Regions from separate parts of the Megasphaera jansseni genome, predicted to be linked through region 3. Evidence: riboswitches for the same ligand, from Rfam matches in the RefSeq annotation. Region 3 holds a riboswitch; each other region holds the start of a gene.
What was found. Region 3 has a riboswitch for S-adenosylmethionine ahead of ACE418_RS00400 (branched-chain amino acid transport system II carrier protein). Riboswitches for the same ligand answer to the same signal wherever they lie in the genome.
Positions count from the first base shown of each region.

Region 1: it holds a riboswitch for S-adenosylmethionine, as region 3 does, so the genes downstream of both, ACE418_RS09855 (MetQ/NlpA family ABC transporter substrate-binding protein) here and ACE418_RS00400 (branched-chain amino acid transport system II carrier protein) in region 3, are expected to answer to the same signal.
Region 2: it holds a riboswitch for S-adenosylmethionine, as region 3 does, so the genes downstream of both, cysK (cysteine synthase A) here and ACE418_RS00400 (branched-chain amino acid transport system II carrier protein) in region 3, are expected to answer to the same signal.
Region 4: it holds a riboswitch for S-adenosylmethionine, as region 3 does, so the genes downstream of both, metK (methionine adenosyltransferase) here and ACE418_RS00400 (branched-chain amino acid transport system II carrier protein) in region 3, are expected to answer to the same signal.

Region 1 covers NZ_JBHYRR010000025.1:9,850-14,051, reverse strand. The annotation lists gene ACE418_RS09870 (hypothetical protein) at 1-17, opposite strand, end outside; gene ACE418_RS09865 (AEC family transporter) at 36-1,013, opposite strand; gene ACE418_RS09860 (3'-5' exonuclease) at 1,025-1,690, opposite strand; gene ACE418_RS09855 (MetQ/NlpA family ABC transporter substrate-binding protein) at 1,873-2,697, opposite strand; SAM riboswitch class I at 2,789-2,887, opposite strand; gene ACE418_RS09850 (MFS transporter) at 3,147-4,202, shown strand, end outside.
Region 2 covers NZ_JBHYRR010000008.1:71,057-75,258, forward strand. The annotation lists gene cysT (sulfate ABC transporter permease subunit CysT) at 1-375, opposite strand, end outside; gene ACE418_RS04745 (sulfate ABC transporter substrate-binding protein) at 388-1,434, opposite strand; gene cysK (cysteine synthase A) at 1,467-2,399, opposite strand; SAM riboswitch class I at 2,478-2,576, opposite strand; gene ACE418_RS04755 (carbon starvation CstA family protein) at 2,971-4,202, opposite strand, start outside.
Region 3 covers NZ_JBHYRR010000001.1:73,328-77,529, forward strand. The annotation lists gene larE (ATP-dependent sacrificial sulfur transferase LarE) at 1-598, shown strand, start outside; gene nth (endonuclease III) at 600-1,232, shown strand; SAM riboswitch class I at 1,312-1,410, shown strand; gene ACE418_RS00400 (branched-chain amino acid transport system II carrier protein) at 1,508-2,830, shown strand; gene ACE418_RS00405 (aldehyde dehydrogenase family protein) at 2,986-4,202, shown strand, end outside.
Region 4 covers NZ_JBHYRR010000003.1:21,438-25,639, reverse strand. The annotation lists gene coaBC (bifunctional phosphopantothenoylcysteine decarboxylase/phosphopantothenate--cysteine ligase CoaBC) at 1-748, shown strand, start outside; gene ACE418_RS01680 (hypothetical protein) at 1,099-2,361, opposite strand; SAM riboswitch class I at 2,498-2,598, shown strand; gene metK (methionine adenosyltransferase) at 2,658-3,848, shown strand; gene priA (replication restart helicase PriA) at 4,194-4,202, shown strand, end outside.

The DNA of each region.
Region 1 (4,202 bases), on a different contig from region 3:
ATTCGGGTATGAGTCATGAGTGCACCTCGCGAAAGTTATTTGAAAGGCAAGTATCCCCAGGATACGAGCAGATAAAAAGCAGGATAGAGAATGAGGATATATAGGAGCTGTGTCGTAATGAACGGCGCCATGGCCAGGTTGACGTTCAAGTCGTAAAGGCGTTCTGTAATTAAGGCGTTGATGGCACAAGGTGTGGCCATGACGATGACAATCGTTCCCAGGAGCACCGGATCCGACGTGAAGTACAACGCCAGGAAATACGATACCAGCGGCGTCAGGACCATCTTGATGGGGATGAGGTCCAGGGTCTTACGGGCGTAGTCCTTGAAGTGGGAAAAGTCGATGAGGTAGCCGACGGGGATGAGGGCTACCCAGGCGCTGACATGGATCAGGGCCTGGAAAATCGTCGTCCCGGCAGCCGGCCTGGGGATACCGGCAGCGTGCAATGCCGTGCCGATGACCAGGGCCACGACGGATAACTGATTCCAGTTGATGAAGATCGATTTCCAATTATCCTTGAAAAAGACGAAGAAGTTGCGGTCTTTGCCGCCATGCTGGTAGTAGTAGCCCATGGGGAAAAGGACAAAGAACATGAGCAGGTTCTGAAAGACGCCGATGATCTGTACATAGGCATAGGACATTTCTCCATATAGGATATAGCTGCACAGGCCGCCGAGCATCCCTGTATTGGCCGGGATGGCAGCGATGAGATAGCTGCCGCGGTCGACAAAGGACGAGAATTTGCGCTGCCGGCCCAGCAAGAGGACGACGGCCAGGGGCAGCAGGCCGTTGAAAAAAGCAAAGAAAGGCAGACTGAGCAAATCCGTCCGCATGGGCAGGACCCAGAAGCTGAGCAGGGTCAGGGACGTCATGATGACGATAATGTTGAAGCGGATGAGCCAATTCGACTGGTCCGGTGTCAGCCATCTCCGCTTTTTGGCGACATATCCGGCTATCATGGGCAGGATGATGTCTGTAAAAATATAAACCATCCGGAGTGTCGTATCTTCCATGGCCGCCCTCGTTACTTGCGGGCAGCGCGGAAGGCGTCGGCCAGGGAGAACGTCAGCGGTTCGGCCGGCTTGGTGGCGTCGATGATAGGCTGCATGATGTCGCGGAATTCTTCTTTCTTCTTCGATAAGACGTAGAGCTTGGACGTGTTGCGGGCATCCCAGAGGGCGTCGTGCATCTGGCCGTCGAAGGTTTCGCCCAAGGTGCTGACGGCTTTGTCCAGGGAAATGACGTTATCCAGGCCCAGGAGGTTACAGTAAATCTGCTGGAAATTCTGCCAGTGGTCGAGCATCCAGCGGACGCGGTCGTCGTGCTCGTCGATTTCTTTGAGGCGGAGTTCGCAGTCCAGCTGGCGCCAGTCGTTTTCACTCCAGGCGAACATTTCGTAGGCATTGGGGCAGCCTTCATTGCACCAGGTCAGGAAATGGTCGAAGGCCTGGCGGAAATGGGGCTTCCCGGCCAGCATTTCCATGGTGATACCAGTCAGTTCCTGACAGGTCTGATTCATGGCTGTCGTATATTCGGGCAGCACATATTCTTTATAAGACGAGATTTCATTCCCGTCTTCATCTATTTTGACAGCACCGATTTCGATGATTTCCCCCTTGCAGATGCGGCGCGCTTCCTTCTGGTCCCGGCCGATAGGGTTCATCTCGAAATCGACAAATACGGCTTTCATAATAAACGGTGTCTCCTTTCTGAATCTGATGGACAACCCTTATTATACCATAAGTAAAGGGCTTGTCGCACGTGCGACAAGCCCTTTTAAGAGGATTCAGGCGGGCCGCCCTTTGGGCGGCCCCTACGAACCACTAGCCACTAGCCACTAGCCCCTAGCCACGAACCACTGGCCACTAGCTGCTAAAACGCCGGCAGGATGGTTCCCTGGAAGTGTTCTTCGATGAATTTCTTGATCGGTTCCGACTGGTAGATTTCTAAGACTTTCTTGTATGTTTCGTTGTTTTCGTCGCCCTGACGGACTGCCATGACGTTGGCATACGGCGAATCTTTCGATTCGACGAGGATCGAATCTTTCTGCGGGTTCAAACCAGCCGGGATGGCATAGTTGGTGTTGACGCAGGCCAGGTCCGTATCGTCGAGGGAACGGGGAATCTGAGCGGCATCGAGTTCGACGAACTGGAGGTTCTTGGGATTATCGGTGATGTCCGTTACCGAAGCGTCGACGGAGTTGCCGTTCTTCAATTTAATCAGGCCGGCCTGCTGGAGCAGGAGCAATGCGCGGGCTCCGTTGGTCGGGTCGTTCGGGATGGTGACTTTGGCACCGTCTGCGACGTCTTTGATGTCTTTATATTTGTGAGAATAGACGGCCATGGGCAGGATGATGGTCTTGCCGATGGACGTAATCTTCAGGCCCTGTTTCTTGACGACATTATCCATGTACGGCTGATGCTGCATGGAGTTCATGTCCAGATCGCCTTCGGCCAGGGCTTTGTTCGGCTGTACATAGTCGTTGAATTCGACGATTTTGATGGTGATACCCTGTTTAGCCGCTTCTTTTGCGACTTCTTCCATGACTTCAGCATGGGGACCGGCAGTGACGCCCATTTTGATTTCTTTTTTGTCACCGGAAGCACCGGAATTGGAAGACGAACCGCAGCCGGCGGCAAAGAGGCATGTCGTCGTAATGAGGACGGCGGCGAAGAGTTTTTTTACTGTTGCGTTCATGTAATCATTTCCTTTCTGCATCTCTACTAACATAAGGGCTTGCCGGTCAAAAAGAAAAGCCGTCATACAGATGACGGCTCAATTTGCGATTCGTTCATCTGCCGGTATACACCGCTGGACTTGGCACCTATCCCGATAGGGGGTTGCCGCAGCGTCATCGGGCCATTCCCTCGACTGCTCTTGATGAAAGACAATGTTTTGTTGTTGGTGTACATATTATCATCTCTCAAGGAATCTGTCAAGAAATATTGTCATTCTTGAGGAAATTTTCTTTTTATGTTATAATAATATCGCTCATCGGAGGCTTATGCTCGTATAGTATAAAGCCGGATAAGATGTCACTTCAGTCCTGCACTGGAGGAAGGATGCGTACGTAAACGCGTCTTTCGATAAAGGTGCAGCCCTGGGTGGTTTCTTGTCCGGCTTTTTTTAGTGTGAGGTGATAGAAAATGATGAATAAACGAGATATCCTGTGGCAGATTTACAGCGCTAAAGCTTTTTACTTCCTCGGCGGCTTCGGCTTTACGTCGTGGGCTTCGCTCATTCCTTTCCTGAAGCGGCAGCTGCAGATTCCCGACGACCATCTGGGCTTCCTCCTGCTGGCCGTGGGCTTAGGCGCCCTGATCATGATGATGCTGGCCGGGGCCATCGCCGGTCGTCTGGGCTGCCGCCGGTCTTTGACGGTTGCCGGCCTGGCCATTGCCGTCGTCTTGAACATCCTCTGCTATGTGCCCGTTTATGCGACGGCCTTGATTACGGCCGTCCTCCTCGGATCCTCTCTGGGGCTGCTCGACGTCGTCGTCAACATCAACGGGATCTTCATTGAACGGAAAGTCCGTAAACGGCTCATGTCGGGCCTTCAGGCCATGTGGTCCCTGGGGAATTTCGCCGGTGCCGCTTTTTTTGCAGCTCTGCTCCATCTGGGACTTTACTGGAAAGTCGTCATGCTGGCCGGAGCCGTCTTTATCGTCCTCTGTGTCTGCTTCTTCGCCCCTCACCTCCATGGGGAACGGCAGGCATCCAGTAAAGGTGCTTCCCTGGTCCTGCCGAAAGGGAAAATCATCCTCGTCGGCCTGGTCTGCACCATTGCCTTCCTGGTAGAAGGTTCTATCAACGATTGGAGCGGCGTCTTCATGACGACGGAAAAAGGCATCGACATTTCCCAATCCGGCCTGGGTCTGACCTTGTTCACGGCGTCAGCCTTCCTGGCCCGTCTGCCTGGAGATTCCCTGACCATGCATTTAGGACCACGGCGGCTGTTGGCCTTTTCTCTGCCAATTGCCTTTGCCGGATTTTTAGGTATCCTGCTCATCGGAAGCGGTCCTTTCTTGTTTACCTCATATGTCCTCATCGGCGTCGGCTGTGCCAATACCGTGCCGATTTTCTACTCTTTTCTGGGAACGCAGAAAGACATGCCCGTCGCCGATGCCGTAGCTGCCGTCAGCACCATCGGTTACGCCGGCATCCTCTTGGCACCGGCCGTACTGGGCTTCATCGGCCGGGCC
Region 2 (4,202 bases), on a different contig from region 3:
GGAATAGAGCTTGGATAAGGTAATGCCGGCGACGGCCGTCGGCAGGGCAAAGGGCAGTTCGATGACGCCGTTCAGGAGCCGTTTGCCCGTGAACTCATAGCGGACCAGGACCCAGGCCAGGATGAAACCGAAAACGCAGTTCACCAGCGCTGCCAGGATGGAACAGGAAATACTGGTGATGAACGCATTGCGGATGCCGCTGTTGGTGATAAGCTTGGCGTAGTCATTCGCCGTCAGCTGCAGGGAATGGGCCAGGACCGAAGCCAGCGGGATGAGAATGAGCAGGGACAACATGGTAATCGTCATGCCCATGGACAGGCCAAAGCCGGGAATAATCTGATTGCGCCCGCCGGAACGGGCAAAAAAATGTTTCATCCGGCTCCCCTCCTATTCGTTACCGTTGACGTCGGCCATGATCTTATCGAACAAGGCATCGTCATTGAAAAATTTGACATAAGCTGCATCCCAGCCGCCGAAGTCGCTGATCTTGGTCAGCTTGACCTTGAGATCGAAACGGTCGGCATAACGCTGAAGGATGTCCGGATTCGACGGCCGGAAACCGTTCTTGGCAGCCAGCTCCTGGGCTTCATCGGAATAAAGGTAGGCCAGGTATTCATGGGCGGCTGCTTCATGGCCCTTGCGCCGTGCCAGGCGGTCGACGACGGCCACGCTGGGCTGGGCCTGGATACTGATACTGGGAACGACGAGGTCGAACTTATCGGGATATTCCTGCATCGAATAAAGCGCTTCGTTTTCCCAGGCGATAAGGACGTCACCTTGTCCGTTTTCGACGAAGGTCGTCGTCGAGCCGCGGGCCCCGGAATCCATGACGGTGACGTTGCGGTACAAGTCGGTCAGGAAAGCACGGGTCTTGATTTCATTTCCCCCGAAATGGTCAAGCCCCCAGCTCCAGGCCGCCAGGAAGTTCCAGCAGGCACCGCCGCTGCTCTTGGGATCCGGCGTAATGACGCTCACGCCGGGTTTCACCAAATCATCCCAGTCGCGTATCCCTTTCGGGTTCCCCTTGCGGACCAGGAAGACGATGGTCGACGTGTACGGTGCCGAATCATTGGCAAAATCGCTCTGCCAGCCTTCATGGATGAGGCCGGCCTTTTCGATGAGCGAAATATCATGGGCCAGGGCCAGAGTCACGACATCGGCCTGGCTGCCCTCAATGACCGACCGGGCCTGACTGCCCGATCCGCCATGGGACTGGATGATGCGGATATCCTTGCCTGTCGTTTCTTTATAATGTTTCTGGAATAATTCATTATATTCTTTATATAACTCACGGGTTGGATCATACGAGACATTGGTCAGCGTCACCGTGCCGCCGCTCTCAGCGGTATCGCTGCGTCCGCAGCCCGCCAAGGCCCCCGCGACGGCCAGTACTGTCGAAAAAGCCAGTATAGCTATGATGCGCTTCTTGTTCATTTTCTTTCCCCCTCTATACCGGCTTAGATGCCTTACCCCTCAAATAAAGCCGTCGATAAATAGCGTTCGCCGCCATCCGGCAGGAGGACGACGATGGTCTTGCCTTCGTTTTCCGGCCGGATGGCCAGCTCCAGGGCCGCCTGCAACGACGCGCCTGATGAAATGCCGACCAGCAGGCCGTCGGTCTTGGCCACTTCCCTCGCCCGGCCGTAGGCGTCCTCATTGGATACGTCGATCACATCATCTACGAGAGACATATCCAGGACTTTCGGAATGAACCCGGCGCCAATCCCCTGAATGGCGTGCGGGCCCGGCCGGCCGCCGTGAAGGACGGCAGAATCTTTCGGTTCGACGGCAACGATCTGGACCGTTTCTTTATGGGCTTTCAAGCCCTGGGCCGTCCCCGTAATGGTTCCCCCCGTGCCGACAGATGAAATGAAGATATCGACCTGGCCATCCGTGTCGCGCCAGATTTCTTCAGCCGTCGTCTGGCGATGGATAGCCGGATTGGCCGGATTGTCGAACTGCTGGGGAATGAAGGCGTTGCCGTAAGAATCCCTCAATTCTTCGGCTTTGCCGATGCTGCCGCGCATCCCCTCGATGCCCGGTGTCAGCACGATTTCCGCCCCCAGGGCCGACACGATCTTACGCCGTTCCAGGCTCATCGTGTCGGGCATGGTCAAAATCAGGTGCAGGCCCTTCACGGCGGCCACCAGGGCCAGGCCGATGCCCGTATTGCCACTCGTCGGCTCGATGATGACTGTATCCTGATTGATTTTCCCCTGACGGATTCCCTCTTCGATCATCGCCGCAGCCACGCGGTCTTTGACGCTGCCCAAAGGATTCATGTACTCCAGCTTGCCCAGGATGCGGGCCTTGAGGCCGTGGACCTCCTGCCAGTGGGTCAGTTCCAAAAGCGGCGTATTGCCAATTAACTCTGTCAAATACTTTGCCACATGCTCCATGTCATCAGCTCCTTTTCGGCAAAAGAAAAGCGCCACCTGATAAATGCAGATGGCGCTATAAATAGACGTATGCCCATGACTTCATCTGCCAGGTTGATTCCTGCTGGAATTGGCACCTTACGTACGTAGGTTGCCGCAGCGTCATTGGGCCAGTCCCTCGGCTGCTCTGGATGAATAGGTTTCGTATTGTATTGTCCTTATGAATGGTTGTACAATACGATCATATCGTACAACACATGATGGTCAAATTTTTTAAGTACCCCATGATTACATACCTCTTAATGATTGAAAATGAAGTGTTCCCTATCGGAAACGTTACTGAGATTGTACACTTTACTTAGTATATTGTCAAGGGATTTTAAGCAAAAACTTTCATATTTTACAATGTAAACGTTATACCTCGTATTACAAACAGAGATTTAACTTTATAAATTACATTTTTTATAAGTAAAAGGAGCTTGTCGTATAACGACAAGCTCCTTTTTAAGGGGTTAGCCGTTAGGGGTTAGCCGTTAGTGTCTAACAGCTACCGGTAACGGCTAGCTGCTAACTGCTAACTGCTAACACACCCTCAATGCGTGGCTGTGGGCTGAGCGTCGTGGTGCGCCGTTTTATTGTCGGCGTGGACGAGTTCTTTGCCGCAGTGGTAGACGATGGAAACAGCCAGGACCATCAGGGCGATGGCCAGGACGAACTGCAGGCCTTCGATGAGGAGCGACCAGTTGCCCGAGGCAATCTTGATGATCAGGGCATAGGCCGATTCGACCAGTGCTGTCATGGTAACGCAGAACATGACGACCATCGGGACGTACAGCATGAAGCTCTTGCGGCCCGTCGTCTTGAGGAAGACGGTCAGGCAGATGAGGACCATAGCCGACAACAGCTGGTTAGCCGACCCGAAGAGCGGCCAGATGTTCATATAGCCGCCCAGGCAGAGCAGGAAGCCGAAGAACAAAGTGATGACCGTAGCAAAGTATTTATTGACGCAGATTTTCTGGATAGCATTCATTTCCTGTCCTTCATCGACACTGAACAATTCCTGGAAGGACATACGGCCGATACGGCCGACCGCATCGAGGGTCGTCAGGGCCAGGGCCGAAACGCACATGGTCATGATGCAGGCAGCGGCCGTCTGGGACAGGCCGAACATGGTGAAGAAACCAGCGACAGCGCCGGAGAAAATCTGGAACGGAGTCCCCGAAGCGACATGGCCGTTAGAAGCGGCTGCGCAGGCAATGACCAGGGAAACGACACCTAAAACGGATTCAACGCACATAGAACCATAGCCGACGAAGACGGAATCCTGTTCTTTATCCAGGGTCTTTGACGACGTACCGGAGGAAACGAGGCTGTGGAAGCCAGAAACGGCACCGCAGGCGATGGTGATGAACAGAATCGGGAACAAATCCTTGCCACCGACCGAGAAGGACGTGAAGGCCGGCATATTCAGCGTCGGCTGTGCAACGAAGATGCCGATGACGCCGCCGGCGATCATCATGAGCAGCAGGAAGGCGCTGATATAGTCACGCGGCTGTTTCAAGAGCCACATGGGCATGATGGAAGCAAAGAAAATATAAGCGAAGATGATATACAACCAGGTCATGCGGTCCAGGTAAATCGGCAGGTCGATGCCGACATAGAGCATGGCAATCAAGAGGACAATGGCAATGACAAAGCGTACCTTTTCACTGGGATTGAACTTCTTGATGAACAGGCCAAAGGCGATGGCGACGAAGATAAAGAGCATGGAAATGGAAGCCGCTGCGGCATTAGGCAGGACCATGGACCCATCTTTGGCAAAGC
Region 3 (4,202 bases):
GGTCCATTCGACGGAATTCGAGGACCCGGAATTCGTCCAGAATCCGCCAGAACGCTGTTATATCTGCAAAAAAATACGCTTTACGTCGCTCGTAGCGCTGGCCAAGGCCGAAGGCTATCAGTGGGTCGTCGACGGGGGAAATGTCGATGACCTTGGTGATTACCGGCCGGGCATGAAAGCTTTGCAGGAACTGTCAGACTCCGTCCGCAGCCCCATGATCGAAGCCGGGCTGGCCAAAGCGGATATCCGGACCTTGTCGAAAGAATTCGGCTTGCAGACCTGGAATAAGCAGAGTGCGGCCTGCCTGGCCAGCCGCGTCCCGTATGGTGTGGAACTGACACCGCACCGCCTGGCCCAGATCGATGCGGCTGAAGCCGCCGTAGCGCCTTACGTCCAGGGTTCCCTGCGCGTCCGCTATCACGGCGATGTAGCCCGCATCGAAGTGGCTGTCGATGAAATCCCATCCATCCTGGCCCATCGGGACGAAATCGTCCGGGCCATCAAGGATACGGGCTTCACCTATGTCACCCTCGATTTGGGTGGCTATGAAATGGGCAGCCTGAACGACGTGATCCATACCAATGAGGAAGTAAAATAATATGGCTATTTCCAAGAAAGTAAAAGATGAAATGCTGCAGCGGTTCCAGGACCAATATGGTATCATGAAACCGGCCCTGCACTATAATTCGCCTTTTGAACTGATGATTGCCGTCATTTTGTCGGCTCAGTGCACGGACGAACGGGTCAATATCGTGACGGCCGGCATGTTCCCGGAATACAATACGCCGGAAAAGATGCTGACCCTGGGAACGGCCGGGCTGGAAGAAAAGATACGGACCTGCGGCCTCTATCGCAGCAAGGCCAAGAATATCCTGGCCAACTGTGCCATCCTTTGTGAGAAGTACCATGGCGAAGTGCCGCAGACTTTCGATGAACTGGTGAAACTGCCCGGCGTCGGCCGCAAGACGGCTAACGTCCTGGTCAGTATCTTGTTCCATACGCCGGCCATTGCCGTCGATACCCATGTCTTCCGCGTATCCAACCGCCTGCAGCTGGCCGAAGGGACGACGCCGCTGGAAGTCGAAAAGGGCCTGCAAAAAGCCATCCCCAAGGAATGGTGGAGCCGGGCCCATCATTGGCTTATCTGGCATGGCCGCCGGGTCTGCAAAGCCCGCAAGCCTTTATGTGACAACTGCTTTTTGGCCGATCTTTGTCCGAGTTGTCAGAAGTAAAACGTTAAAATAAAATAATAGTATTGACAAACCGCTAAAAATTTTATAGAATGTTGCCAATACATACAAAATTTCATAAGTTATATCAAGAGCAGCTGAGGGACGGGCCCGATGACGCTGCGGCAACCTGCCGATGGTAAGGTGCCAATTCCTACAGGCTAATCCTGAAAGATATCATTATGACTGAGGCGCAGCTTGGAGGCAGCGCCTCTTTTATTTTGGCGTATTATGTACTTATTTTCACATCATTTACATCATTCTTAGGGGGTATTTTCATGAACAACAACTCTTCTGGCGGCAAGGCTATCCGGGGGCTGGATGTACTCATCCTGGGGTTTGCCTTCTTTGCCACCTATTTTGGCGCCGGCAACTTGATTTTCCCGCCCCAGCTCGGTTTGAACAGCGGCAGCGATTTCCTGTCCGGCCTGGCTGGCCTGACCCTGTCCGGTATCTTTCTTCCTATCTTTACGCTCATCGTCATCGGCCTCAACGGCGACGTCCACTCCATTACCGAACGGGTAGGGAAGAATACGTATAATGTCCTCCTGGCCGCCCTCATGCTGGTCTGTACGTTCGTTTCCATTCCCCGTACCTGTGCGACGGCTATCCAGCTCGGCATCCAGGGCAACCTGCCGTCGGCCCCGTTCATTCCCTTAGTCATCGCATATTTCATCATCAGTTTCTTTTTCGTCGCCGACCAGAATAACGTCATGGACCGCATGGGGAAATACCTGACGCCGCTCCTGGCCCTGATTTTGGTCATCATCGCCTTCGTCGGCATCTTTAATCCCCTTGGGACGCCTGTAGCTCCGGCTGTGGATCATCCTTTTGTCAATGCCTTCCTCGGCGGTTATAATACCGGCGACGTCCTGGTCAGCTTCATCATGGCTGCTGTCTTTATCAGCTCCATTTACGGCAAAGGCTATACGGCGGTAGGCCAGCGCAATAAAGTGCTCATCTATTGTGGCATCGTATCCTTTGTCCTGCTGCTCATCATCTACGGAAGTCTGCTCTATATGGGGGCCTGCGTCAGTGGCGATTATCCTCAGAGTATCGGCCGTGCTGAACTTTTGGTTGCCATCATCCAGCGCGTCGGCACCTGGGTCATGGTCCCCATGGGGATTGCCGTCGTCCTGGCCTGCCTGACGACCGCTATCGGACAGATTGCCGCTGTTGCTGAATTCACCAGCTCGGCTACGGGCCATCGCGTCAGCTATAAACAAGTTGCCATTGGCTGCTGCATCTTGTCGGCTTTGACGGCACTCCTCGGCGTCGACGGCATCGTCACCTATATCGGCTGGATCTTCGGTGTCTGCTATCCGCCGTGCCTGGCCCTCCTGGTCCTGGGCATCATCGGCCGCTTCATGCCCAACAACGGCGCTTATAAAGGCTCTGTTTACCTGGTCACGCTCTTTGCTCTCCTGGAATCCCTGCCGGGCCTGAGCAGCCTGGGCTTTGCTAAAGCCATCGTCGCCGCTACGCCGCTGTCGACATACGGCTTCGGCTGGATCGTTCCTTTCATCGTCGGCCTCATCGGCGGCTCTATCATCGGCCATTTCGTATCCGCCTCGGAACCGGTAGAAGCCGAAGCGAAATAACACTAGCCGCTAGCCACTAGCCACTAACCACTAACCACTAGCCACTAGCCACTAAAAACAGACTACCTTTTAGGTAGTCTGTTTTTTTCGACTTGCATAATCCATGACTTCTCTCTATAATTAAAGAATAATCTCGAGTAAAAGGGGGTAATTTCATGGATTTGAAAAAATTATACATCGATGGCCAGTGGGTTGCGCCGTTATCTGGTCAATATATTGACGTAGAAAATCCGGCGACGAAAGAAATCTTCGCTACTGTCGCTGCGGCTGGTGCTGATGATGTCGCAGCCGCTGCCAAGGCGGCTGCCAAGGCTTTCCCGGCCTGGGCCGCGATGCCGCTGGAAGACCGCATTACTTTTATGAAGAATTTGCTGGTCCAGATGATCAGACTGGAACCGCAGTTCGTTGACGCTGTCGTCAAGGAATTAGGGGCACCCGTGGCTTTTGCCCGGACCAACCATATTGGGTATCAGTTCGTGCGGACCCAGTCGTACATCGACTTGGCACCGGAATTGCCACTGGTCGAACATCTGTCCCAATCCGTCGTTTACCGCCGGCCTTTGGGCGTCATCGGCTGCATTACGCCATGGAATTATCCTTTAGGGCAGATTATCCAGAAAGTCGTGCCGGCCTTGCTCGTCGGTGCGACAGTCGTCCTCAAGCCGAGCCAGCATACGCCGGTGACGGCCTACTATCTGGCCGAAGCTTTCGACCGGGCCGGTTTCCCGAATGGCGTCTTCAATCTCGTCGCCGGCCGGGGCAGCCAGGTGGGCAATGCCATCTGTGACGATCCGAATATCGCCATGGTATCCTTTACGGGTTCGACAGCAGCCGGCATCAAGGTATCCCAACGCGCTTTAGGCTCTATGAAGCGCATCAGCATGGAACTGGGCGGTAAGTCGCCTTTCATCCTCTTGAAAGGGGCGGATTACGAAAAAGCCATCCGCATGTGCTTCAACTCCATCTTCCTCAACAGCGGCCAGACCTGTACGGCTTTGTCGCGCCTGATTATCCCGCGGGAAGAAAAGGAAAAGATCGAACAGCTCATGCTGCAGATATTGCCGGAATATACCGTCGGCGACCCGGCTTTGGAAACGACGAAAATCGGTCCTGTCGCTTCGTATGACCAGTGGCAGACCGTCGATGCCTACATTGCCAAAGGGCTGGAAGAAGGGGCGACCCTCTTGGCGGGCAGCCGTCCGGCGGTACCGGAACATGGCTATTATGTCCAGCCCGTCATCTTTACCGATGTGACCAATGACATGACCATTGCCCGCGAAGAAATATTCGGCCCTGTCCTCAGCGTCCTCGCTTATGACAGTGTCGAACAGGCCCTGTCCATCGCCAACGATACCCCTTACGGCCTCAATGC
Region 4 (4,202 bases), on a different contig from region 3:
GGCCTGTGGCATCGACGGCGTCGGCCGCCTGCCCGAACCGGATACCATCGTCGACTACATCGAGCTCCTGGCCTGCCGCAATGACCTCCTGAAAGGGAAGAAAGTCATCGTCACGGCTGGCGGCACGCGGGAACCCATTGATCCGGTCCGCTTCATCGGCAACCATTCCAGCGGCCGCATGGGTTTTGCCATCGCCAAGGCTGCCGTCATGGCAGGGGCAGAAGTCACCCTTGTCGCCGGGACGACGGACAACCTCAAGACGCCGGTCGGCCTGGCTCGCCGCATCGATGTCGGCAGTACGCGCGACATGAAGACGGCTGTCGATTCCTATTACGATGACTGCGACCTGGTCATCAAGGCGGCAGCTGTCGCCGATTACCGTTCGGCCCATCCGGCAGAAAACAAGATCAAGAAGAACGACGATACCCTGACCATTGAAATGGCCAAGAATCCCGATATCCTCTACGGCCTGGGCCAGCGCAAGACCCATCAGACCCTGGTCGGCTTTGCTGCTGAAACGACGAACGTCATCGAATACGGCACGAAGAAGCTCAAGAAGAAGAACCTCGACATGCTCGTCGCCAACGACGTCAGCGCCGAAGGGGCCGGCTTCAAAGGGACGACTAACATCGCCACCCTGCTTTTCCCCGACGGCTCTATGGAAAAATTAGAAAAAATGGATAAAGACGAACTCGCTGCCATCATCGTAGCCCGTGCGGCTGCCATTATGGAGAAAAAACATAGCTGATAGCAGGGAGTTTGCAGAAAAAAGAGGCTGTCGCATTAAGACAGCCTCTTTTTACGTTGATCGTAGGTCGTTCATCGTTTGTCGTATGGGATTAAAAATATCAATCCATCGCGATGAACGATGAACTACGAACGAAAAACTTTTAAGTTGAAGGGGCCTCGCATGATGGCAAAAACCTTCGTGCGACAGCGCCTTTTTTTAGCCGCTAGCAGTTAGCCGCTAGGGGTTAGCAAATGGCTTTAATGTTGTTGTAGGGGTCGTCCCAAAGGGCGGCCCGCCACGAACCACGAGCCACGAACCACGAGCCACGAACCACGAGCCACGAGCCACGAGCCACGAACCACTAACCACTAACCACTCACATGCCCTACGATAGCTTTGGCGAAGCCGTTGAGGTTGGTCGGGCCAATGGAGAGGAGGGGGCAGCCTTTTTCTTTGGCTTCGGTAATGGCCCAGCGGACGAGCGGTGTCTTGCCATCTTCCATGTTGATGACTAAGAGAGCTGATTCTTTCAGCAGCCGGTCATCGCCCGGGCGGCCGCTGATGACGACAACGGCACTGAAACGGCGCTGGATGCGGCGCTGCCAGTCGGGATCGCCGCCGGCCAGGGCTATCTGGCGTTCCTTGAGGAAACGGTCCAGCTGGCGCGTATAATCGCGCTGGGTCATGAAAGAGGGCAGGTCCAGACCGCGGTCTTCCGGGTCCCGGGCCGAACGCGACGCTTCCTGAGGCGTCACTTTCCGCGGTGCCTGGCCCTTGGCCAAGTCCGGCCGTACCTGGCGCTTATTGAGTTCCTTGCGCAGGGCCAGGAGTTCAGCAATCTGACTGGATGCCGTTTCCTTTATCTTTTCGATGTACTGTTCCTGCTTGCGGATGCGGTCTTCATACTGTTTGCGGTCCTGTTCGCGGCCGGTCCGTTCGGCATCGAGTTCCTGGCGCAGCCGTTCTAGTTCAGAAAGGACGGCCGTGCGGTTCTTGGCTTCCAGGCGCAGGCGCAGGAGTTCTTCTCTGTCAGCATCCATCTGGGCTTTTTCTTCCCGCAGCTGCTGAAGTTCTTCTTTTTCTTTGCCCATCATCATGGCTGGCGTTTCCTGACCGCCTGTGACCGCTTCATCGGACCAGGGCTGGTCGCAGATGGCCATGAGATAGATGCCCAGGGCATGGGCTACGGCGTGTTTGGCCATCTGTATGTCTTCAAAGACATCGGTCAGGCCGAGGATCTGGCTGTCCGTCTGGAGCATGAGCAGGTCGATGATGCCCATATAGGAAAAGGATTCCATGGTCTGGGCCATGTCGTAGCGTTCGAGGTGAATCGTGCCGGCGTAGATTTCTTCCGGGTTTTGCTTAGACGTATAATACGTGTTGATGAGCAGCCGGTCAGCTGTCCGTTCATAGATCCGCAGTATCAAGGCGTCTTCCTTGTCCGTGCCGGTGTGGCGGCTGAAGGTCAGCCGTTCCTGGGTGAGAAGGGTCGTTACCAGGCTCTGGGTCTTGTACCATTTGCCCAATACTTCTACCCGCTTGGCCAGCCGCAGGTCGCCGGGCTTGCTGCAGGTTGCATAATCGAAATAAGGGTCGTTGAAGAATATATCTCTAGGCCGCAATTTGGTCATATCTAATCATCCTTTCTATCTTTTACATTATAACCCTGCCCATGGGGCAACGTCTAGTAGACAATGTTTTTTAGGCATAAAAAATACTTGCAAAATAGACGGACTTGAATTATAATGGATAAGCAAACCAAATAAAGAACCATCAAGAGACGACGGAGGGACTGGCCCTGTGATGTCGCAGCAACCTTCAGCTATGAAAGGTGCTAATTCCAGCAGTGATATACTGGCAGATGGGGATTAGAAGCCCCTCTCATGAAGTCATGAATGAGGGGAATTTTTTTTAAGGAGGATCACTCATGGCTAAAAATCGTGAATTCTTTACATCCGAATCCGTAACCGAAGGCCATCCCGATAAAATGGCTGACCAGATTTCGGACAGCATTTTGGATGCCATTCTTGCAAAAGATAAAAACGCCCGCGTTGCCTGCGAAACCCTGGTAACGACTGGCATGGTACACGTCGTCGGTGAAATTTCTACGACGTGCTACGTCGATATCCCGCACATCGTCCGCGAAACGATCCGTGAAATCGGCTATACCCGCGCTAAATATGGCTTTGACTGCGACACCTGCGGCGTTCTCGTTTCCCTGGACGAACAGTCTCCGGATATCGCGATGGGCGTCGACGATGCCTTGGAAAAGAAAGAAGGCAATACGGATAAATTCGATACCATCGGCGCTGGCGACCAGGGCATGATGTTCGGCTATGCCACCAACGAAACGGACGACTACATGCCGCTGCCGATTTCCCTGGCACACCGCCTGGCACGCCGCCTGGCCAAAGTCCGCAAGGATGGCACGCTGCCGTATCTCCGTCCCGATGGCAAGACCCAGGTCACGGTCGAATATGAAGACGGCAAACCGGTCCGCATCGATACTATTGTCATTTCGGCACAGCACAGCCCCGAAGTCGGCCGCGAACAGATTGAAAGCGACCTCCTCGAATTCGTCATCAAACCGGAACTGCCGGAAGGCTTGTTCGACGACAAGACGAAGCTCTTCATCAACCCGACTGGCCGCTTCGTCATCGGCGGTCCGCAGGGCGATTCGGGCCTCACAGGCCGTAAGATCATCGTCGATACCTATGGCGGCATGGCTCGTCATGGCGGCGGTGCCTTCTCCGGCAAGGACCCCACAAAAGTTGACCGTTCGGCCGCTTATGCAGCCCGTTACGTCGCCAAGAACGTCGTCGCTGCCGGCCTGGCTGACAAATGCGAAATCCAGCTGGCTTATGCCATCGGCGTAGCCCGCCCGGTTTCCATCCACGTCGAAACTTTCGGTACGGGTAAAGTCCCGAACGAAAAAATCGTCGAACTCATCGAAAAGAACTTCGACCTCCGTCCGGCTGGCATCATCGCCATGCTCGACTTGCAGCGTCCGATTTATAAACAGACCGCTGCCTATGGCCACTTCGGCCGCAACGACCTCGACCTGCCTTGGGAAAAGACAGACAAAGCCGACACGCTCCGCAAAGAAGCCGGCTTATAAGAGGCGGTTCGATAAACTGAACATTCAGAAAAGAGGCTGTCGCATTAAGACAGCCTCTTTTTACGTTGATCGTAGGTCGTTCATCGTTTGTCGTATGGGATTAAAAATATCAATCCATCGCGATGAACGATGAACTACGAACGAAAAACTTTTAAGTTGAAGGGGCCTCGCATGATGGCAAAAACCTTCGTGCGACAGCTCCTTTCAAGTTGTTAGCGGATGGTTTTAAATTTGAAGGTTTTCTCTGCAAACTACAAACTCTGTGCTACAAACCATAAAGTAAACGGGGTCTCGCATGATGGCAGAAGCTTTCGTGCGACAGCCCTACACAAAGGAGGTGTCCCTTTGATTGCT